4 regions of the Sinorhizobium sp. CB7 genome follow, and region 3 is predicted to be linked to each of the others. Evidence: riboswitches for the same ligand, from Rfam matches in the RefSeq annotation. Region 3 holds a riboswitch; each other region holds the start of a gene.
What was found. Region 3 has a riboswitch for cobalamin ahead of bluB (5,6-dimethylbenzimidazole synthase). Riboswitches for the same ligand answer to the same signal wherever they lie in the genome.

Region 1 (4,209 bases), on a different contig from region 3:
ACGCCGTTGACGATCATCGCGCCGCCTGCGTCCCACCGCACATCCTCGATCGAAATGCTCAAACCGCCCTCCTGGCTTTGTAGAGAATGATGGCGAAAGCCGGCGCGCCGAAGAGTGCCGTGACCACACCGATCGGCAGGACCTGCTGCGCGACGATGGTGCGCGAGACGATATCGGCGAGCACCATGAAGATCGCGCCGATCAGCGCCGTTGTCGGCAGCAGACGGCCATGTCCGGGACCGACGAGGAAGCGCGCGGCATGCGGAATGACCAGGCCGACGAAACCGATCGAGCCGACGATGCTGACCATTGTGGCCGTCATCAGCGCCGTCAGGGCGAGCAGGACAATGCGCACGCGCCTGACCGGAATTCCGAGTGAAGCTGCGGAATCGCTGCCGAAGGTGAAGGCGTCGAGCGCGCGGGTATGAAACATGCAGATGAGGAAGCCGGCAAAGGCAACCGGCATGGCGAGAAAGACGTCCGGCCAGCGAACGCCGCTGAGGCTGCCGAGCAGCCAGAACATCACGCCCCTTGCCTGCTCGGCATTGGCCGAGGTCGTGACGATATAGGAGGTGAGCGCATTGAAGAGCTGCGAACCGGCAACCCCTGCCAGAATGATCCGGTCGGCGCCGCCGCCCGCGCCCGCCGCAAGCAGAGAGACGAGAACGAAGGCTGCGACTGCGCCGATGAAGGCGCCGGTCGAAAGGGTCATGACCCCGGCCCCGACGCCGAGGATCATGATGGCGACGGCGCCGGTCGAAGCACCCGCCGAGATGCCGAGCACGTAGGGTTCGGCAAGGGGATTTCGAAGCAGCGCTTGCAGGATGGCGCCCGTCAGCGCAAGCGCCGCACCGGAGCTCGCGGCAACCAGCGCCCGGCTCAGGCGATAGTCCCAGATGATCCCCTCATGGATCGGCTTGATCGTGAAGGTCGCACCGAAGACCCGATTGGCGATTGCTTCCGCGGTCGTCTGCAAGGGGATGACGATTTCGCCGATCGACACCGCGAGGCTGATCGCCAGCATCAGGGCGATCAGCGAGAGTGCGGACAGGGCGGCAAAGGCGCCCCACCCGCTTCGTTGCGTGGTTGTTGCGATGCTCACTGGGCCAGCCCGAATTTCCGGATGCCTTCCGCCAATGTCTCGATGCCGTCGACAATGCGGATCGACGGGCTCATCGCCTGCGAGTCCATCACAATGATATGCTTCTTTTCCACCGCATCGATCTTGCTTGCGACCGGATCGGTCTTAAGGAACTTCACCTTGATCGCCGGATCGTCGGCGGCATAGCGACGGCGGTCCATGGCGGCAATGACGATGATGTCAGGGTTGAGGCCCGCAATCGTTTCCCATCCGACCATCGGCCATTCCTCGTTCGTGGTGATCACGTTCTTTGCGCCGAGGGTCTGCATGATATAGGCGGGCGCTCCGTTCCGTCCGGCCATATAGGCCTCGCCGTCCACCTCCTTGCTGGAGAACCAGAAGACGACGGGAATGCCCTTCGCCTTCGCATTGGCAACCGAGGCGATCGCCTTGGCCTCACGCTCTTTCAAGCCTGCGATCAGGGCATCGCCCCGATCCTGAACGTCGAAGATCTGCGCAAGCTCGGCGATTTCCTGATAGATGAGGTCGGTCTTCAGCATTTCCTTGCGGACACCGTCCCCGCCGACGGAATTGTCCTTGGCGGCGCAATCGGCCGGCGCAACATAGCTGTTGATCCCGAGCTTCGAAAACTGATCATAACTGCCAACCGAGCCGTTCGGACCGACATGCCATTCGAACTCTGCGGCAACCAGTTCGGGATCAGTTCCGACGACGGACTCAAAGCTCGGATCATTGTCCGCAAGCCGTTTGATCCTGCTGTTTTCCGCCTCGAACTGCTTCAGGACAGGGCTGAACCAGACTGCGGTTCCGGTGATGCGGTCGGCAAGACCGAGCGACAGTAAGATCTCGGTCATGGCCTGGCCGACCGACACGACCCGCTCGGGCGCCTTCTCGAAGGTGACGGACCGGCCGCAATTGGTGATGGTCAGAGGATAGACCGTCGGGGCCGCGGACGTAGCCGACGAGCCTGCCCCGAAAGCGAGCGCCGCAAGGGCGAAGGTCAGGGCGCGCGGCAAGGATTTGCGGATAATAGGATGGGGAAACATGGCAATGCTCACTGAAAATCGGAGGCGTGTCCGCTTTGCGGATCGATCGCTCCGGTGTTGATGGGAAATGCTCGCTCAATCGGCGGCGGTGCCGGTAGCTGTGCCACCAGATTACTGGCAGACGCGCTAGCGATTATCTTTTGTCGAAAAAGAGGATCCGGTCCGTCTCATGCGGGCGGGTCTGCGCCTGAAAATGGCGTCAAAAGAAATCATGTCGTCTCCTGTTCCGGGCAACCCCGCCCGTTCAATTGGATCTCTCTTCGACGGCAGGTCTCCTGGCTCGCGGATATGCGCCGGTTCATCTGCCTTCCCGTGAGGCTTAAGCTCACAGTGGCATGGCGCTCTCGCGCCACGGGGATGATCGGCAATCCGCTTACAGTTGCGGGGGCAGCCACGGTCTTGGTCCCTCTTGGGTCGTCCGCACCGTGTTCCCTATTAATCCCTTCTGAGTCGTCATCGGGGAACCGTCGCGCTCAGTTACGCCGAGCGCGACGGTCGCGTCAAGCCGCGGGAGGCAAGCGGTCAATGGACGGTCCCGGATCCCCCAACGGCGACGATGCTGAAGGGCTGCCCTTCGACCGCGATGGTGCGGACCTCCTTCATCGTGTCGATGTCGATCATCCGAACGAGGCCATGGCGGGGATCGGTGATGGCAACCTCATCGCCGGCCACCGCAAGCCTGGGGCGTGGGTCGCGCCAGTGGCCGTCCTTGCTGTAGGGCTCGGTGACCGTCGCCGATACGCGGATTTTCCCATTCAGGATATCGATGACATGCAATTGCCCATCTTCGGTGAGCACGTAGGCGTTCTTAATGCGCGCAGGATCGAGTGCGAAATCGATGCGTCGGGTCGGCAGGTCTACAAGGCGGTAAGGCTCGGCGCTTTCGGGATCGATCAGGGCAATTTTGTCTTCGCCGTAATTGCCCAGGAAGAACTGCATGGCCTTGCTGCCGAGCAAGGTGGTGACCTTTCCCTTCGGCAGTGCTTCGCCATATTCCAGCATTTTGAGTTGCACGGTCCCCTGCTTGCCGGGACGCGCGATCAGGACGCCTTCTTCGCAGCCAAAGGCGACAAGCCTCGCCGAGAAGGCCTCCCCGTGCAACGCCGAGCAGGGTTCCACCTCGCCGATCTGCCCGCCGCTCGCATCGAGAACGCGCAGACCGAGACGCGGCGGCAGTTCATCCGGCTTCGTCTCCGCCTTGGTATCGGGAACGGAAACAAGCATGTTCTCTCCCATGGGGACGGCGACTCCATGGTGCGGCGCCGTCGCATCGATGGTCCTTTGGTGCGCCTCGCCCGTAAGGATTCCTTCTTCGGAGAGAAGCCTCGCTTTGCCCTCCCGGTCGTAAAACAGCACCACGTCGTCGCCATGCATGACGGCGTGGACCGGTCGCTTCCCGTCGAAGGCAACCTGTAGCAGCTCGGGTTCGGACATTTCCAGATCGCGATGCTCGCCATGGTCGGAAAGCGTCACGCCGGATTTGATCGCCTGGACGGTATCGGCTTCGGTTTGGACGGCAAAAACGGTCCGGCCGGAACCGCTGGCGGAGAGCGCAGCATATCCCTTCAACCCGAACTCGCCAGTCTGCCTTCCCGTCATAGCATCGAATGACCGAGCTATCGGAGCGGTATGATCGGCAACGAACAGACGCCATGCCTGCCTTTCCTCTTCGGCATAAGCCGAGCCCGTCAAAATGCCTGCCGCCGCAATACTTCCGACCATTGTCGATCTGGATATCATGGAAATTCTCCTTTGATATGTAATAACATTACGTCTGCTATCAAAGTTGCCGAACCCTGTCCAGTCTCTCGGTCCGCAATCTAGAACTTGAGGTGCCAGATGTGAGCTTTCCGGAGGTTGTCCGTGTTGATGCATGAGCTAGAGCAATTCCAGGAAAGGTGCGGAACGCGGTTTTCCGTCCGGAATTGCGTAAAAAATAGAAAGTTAGAGCGGTTCTGCGCTTCCATGAAGGCTGAAACGCTCTGGCGGGGATCTATGAAGGGCAGTGCGAGGACACGACTGCCGGCTTAGCCGAGGATCAGGGCCGGGATGCGCCTCTCT
Region 2 (4,209 bases), 110 kb from region 3:
TCAGGCGAGCGGACAAACTATCGCCAGGGTGTCGAGGACGCGCTGGACGAGATTGCGATGGAACTGGACAAAGTGCTGAACCGGGATTGGCTGAAGAGCCTGCTGGGCTAGGCCCCTACAGCTCGCCAAAAACCTCGCGCCGTCGCCTGTCCAGTTCCTCACTGTAGCGGCGCAGCGTATGGCTCTCGCTGAGCTGACCGACGACCTTGCGCTCAATCAGATTGTTGACGACCGCAAGCGCTTCGCTTTCCGTCTTGTCGAAGATCGCAGCCGCCTGTTTGGCATTCATTTGCGGCAGCAGAAAATCATTCCGGTATTTGATGAAGTCGGCGAGACTTTGATTTTCTTCATCCTTGTCGACAAGGCCTGCATAGACATCCGGCACAAGGACGATACCGGCATATTTTTCCGAATCATCGAGAAGGATGACGCGCTGGGTGGAACCGATCGGGAACTGCCGGCGGAATTCGGCCACGCTGACATTGGCATTGGCCGTGCGCACGTCGGACCGCATCAGTCTGTTGACCGTCAGATTGCGGATCCAGCCGACATCATGGGCACTGCGGATGCTTTCACCGCGCAGATGGAATCGCCATGTCGCGAACGAGTAGCCGAAGGTTGTCCGGACGACCAGGGACGAGGTGATGACCGAGGCAAGCACCAGCGCGGTAATGGCAAAGTCGCCGGTGATCTCCAAGGCCAGGAACGTCATCGTCAGCGGACCGCCGATGATCGCCACGGCGAGCGAGCTCATCCCAACGACGGCATAGATCACCGGCGTCAGCGTAGCGTTCGCGAAATAGGGAGCCGAATAGGCGAAGAGTTTGCCGAGCAGGGCACCCATGAAGAGCGAGGCGAAGAACAGACCGCCCCTGAAGCCCGAGCCGATCGACACGGCTGATGCGAGCGATTTCAACAGGAAAAGCCCGATCAGCGATGGGATCGCGACATCGCGGGCAAGATTCAGGTGCAGAGCACCGTGGCCCGCCGAAAGGACCTGCGGCGAGATCATGGCGAGCAAGCCGACAACAATGCCTCCGAGCGCCGGACGGAAAGGCGGAGCGATGGAACTCTTGCGCGCCACTTCCTCGACGGCGGATACCGCCTGCATGAGCAGGATGCCGACGCCGGCACAGAAGGCTCCCAGAAGAATTGCGGGCACGTAGTCGGCCGTCGCGACGCTGCCGAATTCTCCGACATCGATCATAAAGTCGCTGCCGGCGAGAAGACGGGCCACGATCGTCGCAATCAGGGCGGAGACGACCACCGGGGTCAGCGACACGATCGTATAGGTGCCGATGATGAGTTCGAAAGCATAAAAGGCGCCCGTCAAGGGTGCATTGAAGGCGGCGGCGATTGCGCCCGCGGCACCGCAGCCAACCAGCGTCCTTAGATCGGCGCGACGCAATTGCAGTTTGTAGCCGACCTTGGAGGCAATGCCGGCGGCGAGCTGGGTGTAACCGGCCTCAAGGCCGACCGAAGCGCCGAAACCGTTGGAAATCACGTTCTGGACTGCGACGAGGATGCTGTCGGTCAGGGACAAACGGCCGCCATGAAGCGCGTTGGCTTCGATCGGGTCAACCATCGGTTTCTTCCGCGTCTTGGCGAGGAGGAAGATCAGCAGGCCAAGGATGATGCCACCCGCGACTGGCGCAACCAACAGCAGAAAGCGGTTATCTATGTCACTTGCACTCAGACGTTCGGCCTCACCGATGCCGAAAATCAGGCTGTGCATCTTCGTCGATACAAGGCTCATGGCGGTCACCGCGAGGCCGGAGGTGACGCCGATAAGGGCTCCGGCGAAGACGAGACCGAGTTCGCTGCGACGGACAAGCGCCCTCAGGCGACCAGGGTCGAAGAGTGTATAGAGGATGCCGAGACGGCGCGGTTCAAATTTCTGCAGCATGGAAAAGATGGGTGATTTGCGTGTCCTGATCCGGAGGCGTTCGCCTCTATAGTCGTTGAACGTCAAAGAATTGCGGCAGAAGACCGGCAAGTTTCTTTTTTTTCTTGCAGGTTTCGTCGTTGGAACATTCGGTGTCGCATAATTGGCGTTGATTGACTTGCGAGAACCGAACGCCTAATCATTGCGGCATACGGATGGTTCCCGAGCGGCGATGTTGTCGCATGGGATGAAAAGGGAATGTGAAGGAGCGGACCCATGCCGGGCGCTCTCATCACAGCCGACCCCGCGACTGTAGAGCGGTCAGGGTCTTCCGTTCGGTTCCTTCGAATTTTCGTCGGCGGCCCGCATGGCGCGGGCGGGCGAGAAGGAGGGGAGCCGGAAAAAGCCACTGGCGTGGCATCATGATCAACCGCGGCGGGACGCCTCTATTTCTACGAATCGTCCGCCTTTTCATGATTGCAAGCCGGGAAGGCGAGGGAGATCCGCTGGTGCACGATCAGGGCGACCCGAAACGGTCTGCCCCGGTCGCGGTGCCTTACCCGCGAGCCAGGAGACCTGCCATGCGTGTCGGGCGGAAGCCCATCGATGGGGAAAATCCCCGCTGCCAGCACGGAGGTTGTCATGGCGCTGAAATTATTCCTGCGTTCGCTTTGCGCGAACGTCCTTCCGTGCTTTCCGGTCGCGTCTCGCGCCGATTTGCGTCCGCTCGTGTAACGACCGGAGCCATTGATGCCATTTCAGTCATCAGGCGCCGCTCTCGTTCTCGGCGGCGCTCGCTCCGGCAAATCCCGCTTCGCCGAATCGCTTGTCATGTCCTCTGGTCCCGAACGCCACTATGTGGCGACCGGCCGCGCCTGGGACGAGGAGATGCGATGCCGCATCGAACAGCATAAGTCCGATCGGGACGCGCTCTGGACGACGCACGAGGAGCCGCTCGATCTTGTGAGTTGTCTGCGCACAATCGATGCCGATGGCAGAGCCATACTCATCGACTGTCTGACGCTTTGGGTCACGAACCTGATGATGGAGGAGCGCAATATGGCGAGTGAATTTGCCGCTCTCATCGAATTCCTGCCGATGGCGCGGGCGCGCCTCGTCTTTGTTTCCAATGAGGTCGGTCTCGGCATCGTGCCGGAAAACCGCATGGCGCGCGAATTTCGCGACCAGGCCGGCCGGCTTCACCAGATGGTCGCCGCAGCAGTGGCCGAAGTCTATTTCGTAGCGGCGGGGCTGCCGCTCAAAATGAAGGGTTGATCCGCATGAACCAGGAAAAGATTCCAGCCACCGTCATCACCGGCTTTCTGGGCGCCGGCAAGACGACGATGATCCGCAACCTGCTTTCCAATACCAACGGCAAGAAGATCGCCCTCATCATCAACGAATTCGGCGATCTCGGCGTTGACGGTGAGGTATTGAAAGGGTGCGGTGCGGAGAACTGCACGGAGGACGACATCATCGAGCTTACCAATGGCTGCATATGCTGCACGGTCGCCGATGACTTCATCCCGACCATGACCAAGCTGCTGGAACGCGAGCGGCGCCCCGACCACATCGTGATCGAGACCTCGGGTCTGGCACTGCCGCAGCCATTGGTCGCCGCCTTCAACTGGCCCGATATTCGCACGCAAGTGACGGTTGACGGCGTCGTTACCGTCGTCGACAGCGCGGCAGTCGCCGCTGGTCGCTTCGCCGACGATCACGATGCAGTCGAATCGCGTCGCGTCGAGGACGATTCCCTCGATCATGAAAGCCCGATCGAAGAGCTGTTCGAAGACCAGCTCACCTGCGCAGACCTTATCGTCCTGAATAAGACGGATCTCATCGACAGCGACGGTCTCGGCCGCGTCCGCGAAGAGGTCGCTTCCCGGATCGCCCGCAAGCCGACAATGATCGAGGCCAGGAATGGCGAAGTGCCTGCCGCCATCCTGCTCGGCCTCGGCATTGGAGCGGAAGCTGATGTCGCAAACCGCAAGTCGCACCACGAGCTGGAGCATGAGGACGGTACGCCGCACGATCACGATGAATTCGACAGCTTCGTCGTCGAGCTCGGTCCGATTGGCGATCCGGCGACCTTTGTCGAAAAGCTGAAGGGCGTGATCGCCGAACATGATGTGCTGCGCCTCAAGGGTTTCGTTGATGTCCCCGGCAAGCCGATGCGCTTGCAGATTCAAGCGGTCGGCAGCCGCATAGACAACTATTTCGATCGGGCCTGGGAACCGGGCGAAGCCCGCGTCACCCGCCTCGTCGTGATCGGCCTACATGAAATGGACGAGGGCGAAGTGCGTAAGGCGATCGAGGGATTG
Region 3 (4,209 bases):
GATACCGGACGTGAACGAAAGGAGGTCGTCATGACCACGCGCCCATCTGCCGCGAGCGCCAGCATTGAATCCCTAAAAAAAAGGCGAAACTTCTCCTCCGATCCGTGCAATCCGGTGATGCGTCGGCCCGCGCTCGCGTTGAATCCTATTTCTCCAAAATCGAGGACGTCGGACTGCAGGACGTCCAGCTTGTCATCGCCCGTGAACATGGCTTTTCGAGCTGGACCAAGCTCAAGGCCCATTTCGACAGGATCAGTCCCGACGAACTGCCGCGCGATCAGCTCGCCAATCACTTTCTCTCGCTTGCGACGGTTTCCTATTTCGCCCGCATTTCCGCCGATCCAGCCCGTTTCGAGGCAGCTCTCCGCCTGCTGCAGGACCACCCCGTCATTGCGGACGAGAACATTCATGTCGCGGCTGCCATCGGCGACGCCACGCGCGTTGCCCGCTGGCTTGACCGCCAGCCGCAGCTTCTCGACCGCAAGGGCGGACCTTATGATTGGCCACCGCTGCTCTATGCCGCCTATGCGCGTGTGCCGGGTCGCTCAAGCCTTCCGGCAGCACGACTGCTGATCGAACGCGGCGCCAGTCCCAACGCCTTCTACCTCGATGACGGACAATATCGTTTCACGGCGCTAACTGGCGCCTTCGGCGAGGGGGAAGCGGGCAAGCTGCGTCAGCCCGAACATCCGGATTGCATCGCTTTCGCGCGCATCTGCTCGATGCCGGTGCCGATCCGAACGACAGCCAGGCGCTTTATAATCGCATGTTCGAACCGGATAATTCATGTTTGAAATTGCTTCTCGAATACGGGCTCTCGGCTCAGCATCGCAACAATTGGCTGGTGCGGACAGACGGAAAATTCGTGGAGAATTCGCAGACCGTGTTCGACTACCAGCTCGCCTGGGCACTGGAAAAACGCATGCCCGAGCGCGTCAGGCTGCTGGTTGAACACGGCGCCGATGTCATCAGACCGGTCAACGGACGGACGCCTTTCGAATGGGCCCAGCTCGGCGGCGACCGGGAGCTGGCGTTGTATCTCGTGAGAAAGGGAGCAGTTGCGGTCCGACTGAAGCCAGAAGACCAGCTCCATATTTCGATCATGAATACGGAACTTCCGATCGAAGAGGTGGTCGGGATGATGCGGGAGCTCACCAGTCCGGCGCAGATGCAACGCGTCCATCCAGCAATGCTGCATGAAGCGGTCGCCGACAACGCTTTCGAACCGGTCAGACGCATGCTGACGCTCGGTTTCGATGTCAACGCCATGACGAGCCGAGCGCCGCTACATGAGGCAGCCCTGCATGGCCATATCGAGATGGCAAAGCTCCTGATCGAGCATGGCGCCGATACGAAAATCCGCGATCCTTACCACTATGCGCCGCCGATTGGTTGGGCCGAGTACAACGGCCAGCCGGACATGGTCAACTTTCTTAGAGATCAGTCGCTCGATATCTTCGCTGCGGCTGCCTATGGCATGATGGATCAGCTCACTGCGTTGCTTGACGCCGATCCGTCACTGATGGAGAGAACATTTGGAAGCTTCCGGCCCAGCGGCAGAGCGGATCCGGATCGCGACTGGCTCACTCCGCTCGGCTTTGCCGTTCTCAACGGCCGCTTCGAGGTAATCCATTTCCTGATGAAGCGAGGTGCCGATCCCACGATCAGGAATACATCCGGCCGTTCGCTGAAGCATGTGGCACGGGAAATGGGCGATGAAGCGCTCTTCTCGATTCTTGACGGCCACACACCGATGACGTGAGCCTCGGCCGGCGCCTTGCGATCCGCTTGCTTTCTGCGAGCGCATCGCGCATACCGGTGGGGTCAGGTGCCCGCGCAAGCGGGAGAATCGGGAATCCGGTGAAAATCCGGAACGTGCCCAACGCTGTATGGCGGATGCCTGCCGCAGGATTGAGCTTTCTCAAGCTCTTTTCAGATGGTTGCCACTGGTTCCTGAACCGGGAAGGCAGCGGCGGGCAGAGGAAGCCTAGTCAGAAGACCGGCCTGGCGAGATAGGCTGACCCGCGTGGACGGCGGGGAGGTCAGCATTGTTGGGGAGTTGACGATGCGACCAGAATCTGCGGACTTTCTTGTCCGTGCGGAAGCTTTTTCCGTCACTGAACGTGAGGCTGTATACCACGCCATTGAAACACGGCGGGATGTCCGTGACCAGTTCCTGCCTGATCCCTTGCCCGATGACTTGGTGAACCGGCTTCTCCAGGCGGCGCACAACGCACCTTCCGTCGGCTTCATGCAGCCATGGAACTTCATCCTCGTGCGCGATGCAGACGTGCGTGAGAGAGCCTGGCAGGCCTTCGACCGGGCGAACCGCGAGGCGGCGCTGATGTTCGAGGAAGAACGGCGCGAGACCTATCGCTCCCTGAAACTCGAAGGCATCCGCAAGGCGCCGCTCAGCATCTGCGTCACCTGCGATCCGGATCGCGGCGGCAAGGTCGTGATCGGGCGGACCCACAATCCGCGCATGGATGTCTATTCGACGGTCTGCGCCATTCAGAACCTATGGCTGGCGGCCCGCGCCGAAGGGGTTGGGGTTGGCTGGGTCAGCATTTTTCATAACAGCGACATCCGTAATATCCTCGGCATTCCAGAAAGGATCGAGATTGTTGCCTGGCTCTGTGTTGGATATGTCGATAAGCTTTACAGCGAACCGGAACTGGCAGTGAAGGGCTGGCGGCAACGTCTGCCGCTCGAAGAACTGGTCTTCAGCGAGCGCTGGGGAAACACTCCCTGAGCTGTTTGCCTATAGCGTTTCAGCTTTTCATGGAGGCGCAGAACCGCTCTAACTTTTTATTTTTGCGCAATTCCGGACGGAAAACCGCTTCGCACTTTTCCTGGAACTGCTCTATTGCTGCGGCTGCGGGCCGGGAAGGGCCGGTTTTTTCAGGTCGATCTTCCCTTGGGCGTCGTCGAGGAATTGTGGACCGACCTGGCGGACCTTGTTTGCTGCCGGGTCGTAAGGTCGCTCCGGTGGCGGTGCTGGCGAATTGAGCGCCGTGGTCGACGTCGGCTGGGATTTCTTCGTTTCTATCCTGGTGACCGAACTTTCCGGTGTCGACGCCTGTTCGCCGTTGCGCCGCAACTGCTCGTAATAGGCCGAGAAATTGCAGGTGCAGGACGATTTTTCTCCCGGAGGCCGGTTTCGATAGGCAAAAGCGTTGGGCATTGCGCTATAGGGGGCACCGGTCGAAACCGAAACCATGTCGTCCGCCTCCTGAGTGGAGAGGACCCGATAGAAAAGCTCCGTTTGAACGCCCGGACACATCCGTGCGCAAGTTTCCGCGTCCCGCTGGAAATCATTAGGCCCCGCATGGGATGAGAGCGGAAAGAACCCGCCGTCACAGGTTCTCACGCAGACGGTGCTGACATCGGCGGGATATTCGCGTGGGTCAGAATAATTCCCGATGTCGCGAGGATCACTGCCCATCGGCGGAATGAAAGTCTCCTGCGGCATCCGTCGGCCGATGTCCCGGTCAGGGTCAATGAGTGCATCGGGCGTCACAATGCTGGCTTCATTGCAGCCGTTTTCCTCCAGCGAGGCGAGCAGATGGCGCCGGAGCCCGTCATCCGGACGACTGGTCAGATTGATCTGGTTCCGCCTGTCGATCAGGTAGCGGATATTGTCGCGCATGCGATCAAGTGCGGCCTGCAGTTCCTCGCACATTGGGGCGTTCTCGCCGTTGACAATGACGAAGCTGCCGCCCGAGCAGCCGTAATCGCGCAGATCGTTCTGCACCTTGCGCATTTCGAGGTTCTGCTGGGCGATTGCATTTGCGTATTGCCGCGTTTCGGGATTGTTGCCGACGACTTCGCGAAGATCCGCCAGACGCGCCCTCAGATCGTCACAGAGCGCGCTTGTCTGCGCTGCCGCGGGTGCTGCAAGGAGGGGCAGGACGAGAAGAAAGGAAAGGCTCCGGCGTTTCACTGTTTCTTCCTTCGCAGGCGACCGGCGAAAGGTTCCAGCCGGCTCACGGGGCATCAAGACTTAAGTTGGCTATCGTATACAGCTCCAGCCTTAACAAGCCTTTGCAAAAAATTAGAACGGCCGGCGAGAAATGTCCACGACGGACGCTCGCCGGCTGTGCTGATCATGCTGCCCGGGCGAGTTCCAGTGTCGTCTCTCTTGCGAGCAGTTCCCCCTCGATCTCGGCGACGGACTTCATTCTCTCAAGAAGATCCTCCGTGACTTCC
Region 4 (4,209 bases), on a different contig from region 3:
ACTAACATCTCGTCCGCCGGTTCTTTTCATCTCGGCAACCGCACGGTTAATCGCATGGGATATGGCGCCATGCAGCTCGCCGGTCCCGGCGTGTTCGGCCCGCCAAAGGATCGGGAAATGGCACTCGCAGTTCTGCGGGAGGCCGTGGGGACTGGAGTAAATCATATCGACACCAGTGACTTCTACGGCCCGCACGTCACCAATCAGCTTATCGCCGAGGCGCTCCATCCCTATCCGGACGACTTGGTGATTGTCACGAAAGTCGGTGCGTCCCGCGGTGACGATGCATCATGGCGCCCTGCCCTCAGCCCGGGCGATCTCGTCCGCCAGGTTCACGACAACCTCAGGAACCTCCGAGTCGAGGTGCTCGATGTCGTCAATCTGCGCGTTCCGGGCACAATACACGAACCAGCGGAGGGGTCGATCGAGGAGCCATTTGCTGTCCTTGCCGAGCTACAACGCCAAGGGCTCATCCGGCAACTCGGCTTGAGCAATGTCACCCTCGCACAAGTCGAAGAAGCGCGTGGCATCGCCGAGGTCGCATGCGTCCAGAACCAATACAATCTCGCGTTCCGCGCCGATGACGGCCTTATCGACACATTGGCGGCGGCCGGCATCGCTTACGTGCCTTTCTGGCCACTGGGTGGCATGACGCCACTTCAATCGTCGATCCTTTCAACGGTGGCGACGCAACTCGACGCCACGCCGATGCAAATCGCCCTCGCCTGGTTGCTGCACCGGGCGCCAAACATTCTCCTCATCCCTGGAACGTCATCGCTGGCGCATCTGAGTGAAAATCTCGCAGCCGCCAAACTGACGCTATCTAACGAAGCGCTCGCCCAGTTGGATGCGATCGGAGAGCAAAAGCCAGAACCTGCCGTGTCTGCTTGAACGCCGCAGCGCGGTGCCTAAAAGTGTGCGCTGTTTCGGGCGACATCCCGCTCCAACTTTTCGATCGAGAGATGGATTCAGATTTCAGGTCGATCCGACCTGAAATCATCCCGATCTAAAGGGTCTTTGCCGCATTGAGCTGCCGGGAAACATCCCTGCTGTTCAAATGAAAACTGCGGCCCGGCGGTATATTTGCAGCCGCAATCTTCGCCGAGGCCGCCGCGTCGAAAGCGACGGAATGCATCGTGAAATAGGCGAGGCAATCCTCTCGTTGCGGCGTGAAGCCGAGCAGGCTGCGAAAGGCCAGCCTGTGAATGACGCAAACGCCGCCGTGATCCACGGCGGCGAATTGCAGAGCATCGATGTCCTCGCGCCATTCGGCGACAAGGCGGGGCAATATCAGGCCTCGAAACGGCGATAGATGCTGCCGCTGAGAGAACCGAGCAGCACCCAGAAAAGCAGGCTCGTCAACACGGCTGCGACGACGAACTGATGCTCCAGCGCCTCCGGCGCCAGCGCATGCTCTCCTTCAGGGGCCGCAGGGGCGCCGATCAGATGCGGCGCGGCGATCAGAACGACAGCGAGCACGGCAGCCCAGGGCTTGCGCTGGAAGGCGATAAGCCCGATGGCGGCGGCGGTCGCGACGGCCGTTCCAACCCACCAGATCTGCCGCTCACCAAGCGGAGCAGCCTGCGTGCCCGGCAGTTCCGGCGGCAGGCCGAGCATCGGCGCCAGCATCACGCAGGCAAATCCGGCAAGCCCCCACAGCAGGCCATCGCGCCATGTAACCGGCTTGCCGCGCAACGCGATGAGGCCCGTTAGAACCAGCGAATAGCCGATCGCGGTCAGGATATTGGCGGCGACCGTGAAGGCGTTGCGCTCGAAGCCGTCGGCCGGCTCCCAGCCGCCTTCCTCATGTTCGTGCGCGGCCACGGCGGTATGATCGTGCGCGGCGGGCGCTGCAGCATCGGCATCGTGCGCGGGTGCTTCGCCAGCCTTCTCATAGACTTCCGCCTTGAGGATAAGCTGGCTCGTGCCGATAAATTGCGCGACGCTGACGGCAACACCGACGATCAGGCCAACAATGACCGATGTGAAGACGATCGAACGGAAAAGCGACATGGCTCTAACCGCTCAGTGGCAGGGAAACGCGTTGGCATGGCGCGTATCATGCGCCGCATTGTGAACGACTTCGAGATGCGAGAAGCCGACGAAACCGACAATGACCAAACCGAAGCAGATGGCGATCACCGACTGCAAAATTTTGCCGGCCTTGACGTCGGTCGTGACGACAGTGGAAGCAGTTTGCTGAACAGGCATGAAACGTCCCCTCATCCAGCGCAGAGATAAATTGATGAGCCGGCGATCTGCGCAAGGCGGCGGCTCCCGAGTGGAATGGTATAGCCTGGAGGGACGAAAAGGCCGCAACGACGGAAATAAGTTGCCGAGAGTGGCAATTTCCATCAGCATCGCAGTCTCGGGACACCCCGCCCGACTTGGACATCATTCAATGGCAGGTCTCCTGGCTTGCGGGTCACAATCCGGAACCGCGCCTTCCCGGTTTAAATACCAGTGGCCGGAATTGGTCCTCGGACTCGCCGCTCACAGTTGCGGGGGCAGCCACGAATCGGGCCCCTCATGGGTCATCCCTATCGTGTTCCCTTTTCATCCCCGAAGCTTGGCTTACGGGGAACCATCGAATGAAGGAACTATCACTCAGCATGCCGGGCGGTGTCAATACGGCCGCTGCGCGTCCTATTCATGCGGCGGCCTCTTTGCCCATTGTTCCAGTGTCATGCGGATGAAGGCGAGAGCGGCGGCACGCGCCTCAGCCAGGTCGCGCGGATCCTTGACATCCTCTGCAAGACGCGTCTCCAGCTTCGCCATGGTGTCCGTCATCCAGCGCGCCATCGGCTCGTTCCCGGCCGCATAGCGCTGCTTCAGGCGGATGAACGCGGCGTCGATGTCCTCGGAAGAGAGCGGTCTGTCAGGTTTCATGCTATCCGCTTTCTTTCTCGAGGAAGGTCCTAGCGCGCCGGGATGGCTTTCAAATAGGCCGCGATCGCGTCACGGTCGGAAGCGGGTAGACGGGCGATATTCTTCTGGACATCGACCATGGAGCCACCGACCGAATCGAAGTCAGGCGTGAAGCCGGTCTCTAGATAGCTCGCGATATCACTCGCGCTCCAGGAGCCAACCGCCTTCGAGCCGGGTGTAATGTCCGGAATACGGCCCCTGCCCTCCGGGTTCGGCGCGCCAGCCAGCCACTGGTCCTTGAGGAAGCCGCCAAGAGCATCGCGCGGCGTATGGCATTCGCCGCAGTGGCCAAGCCCTTCGACGAGATATTGACCATGCTTGACCTTGTCGTCGGCGTCAGCGAGCACAACACGCGGCTGATCATTGAAATAGAGGAATTTCCATCCCCCGAGCGCCAGCCGGATATTGAACGGAAACGGTAGTTCATGAGGCGGCGCCACATTGCTGCTTTTCGGCAGCGTCTTCAGAAAAGCAAAGAGATCGTTGACGTCCTTGTCGCTCATGCGCGTATAGGAGCCGTAGGGAAAGGACGGATAGAGATGCTCGCCGTTCCTGCCGACGCCGCGCTTCATGGCATTGCCGAAGTCGGCCAGCGTCCAGGTACCGATGCCGGCCGTTTCGTCCGGGGAGATGTTTGGAACGTGGAAGGTGCCGAAGGGGCTGTTCAGGGCCAGCCCTCCCGAAAGCACAAGCCGCGCATCGCCCTGGGCGCCGGGCGCCACATGACAGCTGACGCAGCCACCTGCCCAGAAAACCATCTCGCCGTTCTTGACGTCAGGCGCCCCGAGATTGGCCCAATGGCTTTCGGGCAGCGGATCCGGGCGGGTGACGAAATAGAAGGCGCCCGCCCCGATGACAGCGAGACCGACAAGACAGAGCAGCACTTTCGCGACTATCGCAGCCATTGGCTTCCTTCTTAGAAATATCGGAGATCTTTGCGCTGCATAAGATGAGAGAACCGCGCCGGAGGCAAGACCGGCGCGGTACAGATGCGGCGGTGGCGCCGAAACGACCTACCGATCAGCCTCAGAGCCGGATGATTTCAGGTCGAATCGACCTGAAATCTGGATCCGCCTCTAAATCAAAAAGTCAGAGCGGGATGTTGTCCGAAAACCGCGCACACTTTTCGGCATCCCGCTCTAGTCAACTTTGATGCGGTAGTTCTCATGACAGCCGCTGCAGTTGGCGCCAAGTGATTTGACGGCGGCACCGACAGCCGCAGCATCCGCTGGAAGCTGAGCGACCAGGGTCTCTGCGTCGGTGGAGAGTTTCTCAGCGCGT

Region 1: another riboswitch for cobalamin. It lies ahead of AAE029_RS35715 (ABC transporter substrate-binding protein); the one in region 3 lies ahead of bluB (5,6-dimethylbenzimidazole synthase).
Region 2: another riboswitch for cobalamin. It lies ahead of cobU (bifunctional adenosylcobinamide kinase/adenosylcobinamide-phosphate guanylyltransferase); the one in region 3 lies ahead of bluB (5,6-dimethylbenzimidazole synthase).
Region 4: another riboswitch for cobalamin. It lies ahead of AAE029_RS16035 (CbtB-domain containing protein); the one in region 3 lies ahead of bluB (5,6-dimethylbenzimidazole synthase).

What each region holds. Positions count from the first base shown of each region.
Region 1 is NZ_JAULLL010000040.1:13,590-17,798, forward strand. Features, by position in the region: gene AAE029_RS35705 (ABC transporter ATP-binding protein) at 1-62, opposite strand, end outside; gene AAE029_RS35710 (FecCD family ABC transporter permease) at 59-1,024, opposite strand; gene AAE029_RS35715 (ABC transporter substrate-binding protein) at 1,099-2,148, opposite strand; cobalamin riboswitch at 2,396-2,632, opposite strand; gene aztD (zinc metallochaperone AztD) at 2,671-3,888, opposite strand.
Region 2 is NZ_JAULLL010000002.1:262,798-267,006, forward strand. Features, by position in the region: gene AAE029_RS05420 (cobyric acid synthase) at 1-111, shown strand, start outside; gene AAE029_RS05425 (chloride channel protein) at 116-1,906, opposite strand; cobalamin riboswitch at 2,085-2,484, shown strand; gene cobU (bifunctional adenosylcobinamide kinase/adenosylcobinamide-phosphate guanylyltransferase) at 2,636-3,160, shown strand; gene cobW (cobalamin biosynthesis protein CobW) at 3,166-4,209, shown strand, end outside.
Region 3 is NZ_JAULLL010000002.1:377,075-381,283, forward strand. Features, by position in the region: partial or broken gene AAE029_RS05965 (ankyrin repeat domain-containing protein) at 31-1,762, shown strand; cobalamin riboswitch at 1,810-2,023, shown strand; gene bluB (5,6-dimethylbenzimidazole synthase) at 2,066-2,752, shown strand; gene AAE029_RS05975 (DUF2865 domain-containing protein) at 2,864-3,943, opposite strand; gene AAE029_RS05980 (acyl-homoserine-lactone synthase) at 4,107-4,209, opposite strand, start outside.
Region 4 is NZ_JAULLL010000008.1:13,298-17,506, reverse strand. Features, by position in the region: gene AAE029_RS16050 (aldo/keto reductase family oxidoreductase) at 1-891, shown strand, start outside; gene AAE029_RS16045 (hypothetical protein) at 1,007-1,288, opposite strand; gene AAE029_RS16040 (CbtA family protein) at 1,291-2,013, opposite strand; gene AAE029_RS16035 (CbtB-domain containing protein) at 2,026-2,211, opposite strand; cobalamin riboswitch at 2,386-2,604, opposite strand; gene AAE029_RS16030 (hypothetical protein) at 2,647-2,889, opposite strand; gene AAE029_RS16025 (cytochrome c) at 2,919-3,833, opposite strand; gene AAE029_RS16020 (cytochrome c) at 4,068-4,209, opposite strand, start outside.